One region of the Nonomuraea sp. NPDC004354 genome, then DNA from elsewhere that is predicted to be linked to it. Evidence: riboswitches for the same ligand, from Rfam matches in the RefSeq annotation. Region 1 holds a riboswitch; the other holds the start of a gene.
What was found. A riboswitch is a leader RNA that binds a small molecule or an ion and turns the genes downstream of it on or off. The one in region 1 is predicted to bind S-adenosylmethionine.
Positions count from the first base shown of each region.

Region 2: another riboswitch for S-adenosylmethionine. It lies ahead of ACWENQ_RS09155 (aminotransferase class V-fold PLP-dependent enzyme); the one in region 1 lies ahead of thrC (threonine synthase).

Region 1 covers NZ_JBSGDV010000019.1:28,886-31,075, forward strand. The annotation lists gene ACWENQ_RS36745 (alpha,alpha-trehalose-phosphate synthase (UDP-forming)) at 1-204, opposite strand, end outside; gene ACWENQ_RS36750 (RNA polymerase sigma factor) at 228-788, shown strand; SAM riboswitch class I at 848-987, shown strand; gene thrC (threonine synthase) at 1,001-2,190, shown strand, end outside.
Region 2 covers NZ_JBSGDV010000002.1:691,555-693,744, reverse strand. The annotation lists gene ACWENQ_RS09165 (cytochrome P450) at 1-276, opposite strand, end outside; gene ACWENQ_RS09160 (TerC family protein) at 276-995, opposite strand; SAM riboswitch class IV at 1,111-1,226, shown strand; gene ACWENQ_RS09155 (aminotransferase class V-fold PLP-dependent enzyme) at 1,274-2,190, shown strand, end outside.

The DNA of each region.
Region 1 (2,190 bases):
GGGAGCCAGCCGTACGGCGCTGCGGTCGCCGTCGGACAGCGCGGCGCACACCCAGAGCACGCCCTCGTCCCTGACGGCTCCGGAAAGCCCCGACACCAGGCCGCCGCCGCCACGCTTCATGGTCAGCTCGCCGTCGTCGGAGAGGGTGAAGGAGACAGGCCCACGGTTGGAAGCCACAAGAACGCTGTTCACAACATCCACCATGACCCCGAACATAGGATCTCGCTATGGCCCTAGATGAGCTAACCGAGGAACTGGCCCGTTCCGCCGCGGGCGGCGACCATCGCGCGCTTGGCGAGCTCCTGAAGCGGATCGAGCCCGACGTGCTGCGCCACTGCGCCCGCATCCTGCCCTACCACCAGGACGCCGAGGAGGCGTGCCAGGACACCCTGCTCGCGGTGGCCCGCAACATCGGGCGTTTCGAGGGCAGGGCCAGGTTCAGCACCTGGCTGCACATCGTGACGGCCAACTGCGCGCGCACCACCTATCGGTCGCTGAAGCGCAGGGCCGCCGAGCAGACCTCGGACGAACTGCCCGTCCAGAAGCCCGACGTGCGCCGGGTGAGCGTCATCGCGGGTTCGCGGCTCGACCTGCTCGACGCCATGGAGGCGCTGGAGGCCGACAAGCCCGACCTGGCCCAGGCGCTGGTGCTGCGCGACATCGTCCAGCTCGACTACAACGAGGTGGCCGAGCAGCTCGGCATCCCGCTCGGCACCGCCAAGTCGCGGATCCACCAGGCGCGCAAGTACGTCCAGGCCGCGCTGGGTGATACGTATCGTCTCAGTTAGTGAGACGGTCGGTCATGTCGTGAGCATGGCCGGGTATGGTGATTCGCATAACTCCATATTGCTCATCCAGAGGGGTGGAGGGACCGGCCCTGCGAAGCCCCGGCAACCCTCCCGGACTGAGCTCGTGAAGTGACGAGGCCGGCCGGGACAGGTGCCAATTCCGGTCTGTGGCCAAGGTGGTCGCAGACGAAGATGAGGGAAGGCCTCGCTTCATGTCGCTTGACTTCGGTCCTGCTGTCGCTCTGTCCTGCCGCGAGTGCGGCGCACGCTACGACCTCGGCCCCAGCTTCGCGTGTCTGGAGTGTTTCGGCCCGCTCGAGGTGGCCTACTCCTTCGGGTCGGTCTCCCGCGCCGACATCGAGGCAGGACCCGCGAACATCTGGCGCTACCGCTCGCTGCTGCCGGTCCCCGTCGACGTGGCCGGCAAGCAGAACATGAACCCCGGCTGGACGAAGCTCGTCCAGGCCACCAACCTCGGCAAGGTCCTGGGCCTGCGCGACCTGTACGTGAAGGACGACTCGGGCAACCCCACCCACTCCTTCAAGGACCGGGTGGTCGCCATCGCCGTCGAGGCGGCGCGCAACTTCGGCTTCCACACGCTGTCGTGCTCCTCCACCGGCAACCTGGCGGGCGCGGTGACCGCGGCCGCCGCCAGGGCGGGGTTCGAGGCGTGCGTCTTCATCCCCGCGGACCTGGAGCAGGCGAAGATCGCCATGGCCCGGGTCTTCGGCGGCAAGCTGGTCGGCATCCAGGGCACCTACGACGAGGTCAACCGCTTCTGCTCCGAGCTCATCGGCGACCCGCTCGGCGACAAGTGGGGCTTCGTCAACGTCAACCTGCGGCCCTACTACGCCGAGGGCTCCAAGACCCTGGCCTACGAGATCGCCGAGCAGCTCGGGTGGCGGCTGCCCGACCAGATCGTCATCCCGGTGGCCTCCGGGTCGCAGCTCACCAAGATCGACAAGGGCTTCAAGGAGCTGATCGCGCTCGGCCTGGTCGAGGACACCCCTTACAAGATCTTCGGGGCCCAGGCGCTCGGCTGCTCGCCGGTGTCCACGGCCTTCAAGGCGGGCCACGACGTGGTCCAGCCGGTCAAGCCGGACACCATCGCCAAGTCGCTGGCCATCGGCAACCCGGCCGACGGGCCGTACGTGCTCGACATCGCGCGCCGTACCGGCGGGGCCGTCGAGGACGTCACCGACGCCGAGGTGGTGTCGGCCATCAAGCTGCTGGCCTCCACGGAGGGCGTCTTCGCCGAGACCGCGGGCGGCGTGACGGTGGGCGTGCTGAAGAAGCTCGTCGAGACGGGTCAGCTCGACCCCGCGCTGACCACCGTGGTGCTCAACACCGGTGACGGGCTCAAGACGCTCGACGCGATCGCGGACGACGCCACGCCCACGGC
Region 2 (2,190 bases), on a different contig from region 1:
GGGCGGCTCGACGTCGAGCATGCCCGCCCTGACCACCCGCCAGAACGGTTCCTGGAACTCCGGTTCGGGCTCGCGGCCGAACTCCTCGTGGGTGGCCAGGTGCAGGTAGGACCGGCCGAGGCGGCGATCCCTGAGCAGCGCGTTGACGTCCGCGTGCCTGGCGATCAGCCACTGTCCCGTGGGCTCGAAGAAGCTGACCGGCGCGTCCCGCCGCAGCTCCTCGTAGGCCGCGTACGGCGAAGCTACAAAATCCGGATTCCAAGGATCAAATCGCACTATTGCATATTAGATTCGGCTTTCGCGTGCCTGCTCCGCATCCTGATGTTGAGCATCTCGACGATCACCGAGAAGGCCATCGCGAAGTAGATGTAACCCTTCGGGATGTGCTGGTCGAAGCCCTCGGCGAGAAGCACGACGCCGATCAGCACCAGGAACGCCAGCGCCAGCATCTTGATGCTCGGGTGCTTGTCCACGAACCTGCTGATGGGCCCGGAGGCGAACAGCATCACCAGCACCGAGACGATCACCGCAGCGACCATGACGGCCAGCTCGTCCACCATGCCGACCGCGGTGATGACCGAGTCCAGCGAGAACACGATGTCGAGCACCATGATCTGCAGGATGACCGAGGTGAAGGAGGTGACCTTCCGCTCCTTGCCGCCCTGCTCCTGCGGCTCCATGCTGTGGCCGATCTCCAGCGCGCTCTTGGCCAGCAGGAACAGACCGCCGAGGATGAGGATCAGATCCCTTCCCGAGATCTCCTGCCCCAGCACGCTGAAGAGCGGCTCGGTCAGTCGCACCACCCAGGACAGACCGAGCAGCAGCAGCAGACGCGAGACGAGCGCGGCGGCCAGGCCGAGGACCCTGGCCCTGTCGCGCTGCTCGGGCGGCAGCTTCCCGGCCAGGATCGAGATGAAGATGATGTTGTCGATGCCCAGGACTATCTCCAGGGCGACCAGGGTGAAGAACCCGATCCAGATCTGTGGGTCTGCCACCCAGTCCAACATCTCATACCTCCTTGGTTCGCTGTTCTCATCCCCAACGAGCCGGTCGCCCCAATAGTTCGCGGCTTGCGAAATGCGGGTCCGTGTCGGTTATAGTTCCGGCGTAGGTCATGAGTGCCAGCGCCAAGCCCCGGCTCGCTGGCCGGCAACCCTCGCGTCCGCGGCGGGGTGCCCCGGGTGAAGACCTGGTCCGTCACGAGGTGTGGCGGGCAAGCGCGGGCTCCGACACGCCACGGCCAGGGGTCCGATGACCCCAGGAGGGCTGTGCCGTGTCCGTCGCGACGATCGTCGACCCCGTTCAGGTGAAGGTGCTGGGCGAGGACCTCCAGGTGCCCGTCAAGGGTGGCCGCCTGGTCTCCTACGCCAACCTGGACTACGCCGCCAGCGCGCCGTGTCTGGAGCCGGTCAGCGCGGCGGTGACCGCCGCGCTCCCGGCCTACTCCAGCGTCCACCGCGGCGCGGGCTACGCCTCCCAGCTCACCACCGCCCGCTACGAGCAGGCGCGCCACACCGTGCGCGCCTTCGTCGGCGCCCGCACCGACGACGCCGTGGTCTTCACCCGCAACACCACCGACGCCACCAACCTGCTGGCCAGGTGCCTGCCCGAGGGCACCACCGTCGTGGTCTTCGACACCGAGCACCACGCCTCCCTCCTGCCGTGGCAGCGGGTCGTCCGCCTCGCGCCGCCCGCCTTCCCCGGCGAGGCCGTACGGCAGGCCGACGACGCGCTCGCCGCGATCGACGGCCCCAAGCTGCTGGTGGTGACCGCCGCCTCCAACGTGACGGGCGAGCTGTGGCCGATCGCCGCCCTCGCGCACGTCGCCCACCGGCACGGCGCCCGCGTCCTGGTCGACGCCGCCCAGCTCGTCCCCCACCGCAAGCTCAACCTGACCGCGCTCGACCTCGACTACGTCGCCTTCTCCGGGCACAAGCTCTACGCGCCGTTCGGGGCGGGCGTGCTGGTCGGGCGGCGCGACTGGCTGTCGGACGCCGAGCCGTACCTCAAGGGGGGCGGCGCGGTGAAGTCCGTGAGCGCCCTCGACGAGGGGAGCGCCGAGTGGCACGAGGACGCCGAGCCGAGGCACGAGGCGGGCACGCCGAACGTGCTGGGCGCGATCGCGCTGGCCGCGGCGTGCGACGCCCTCACCGCGACGGGCTGGACGCCGCTGGTGCGCGAGGAGGAGCG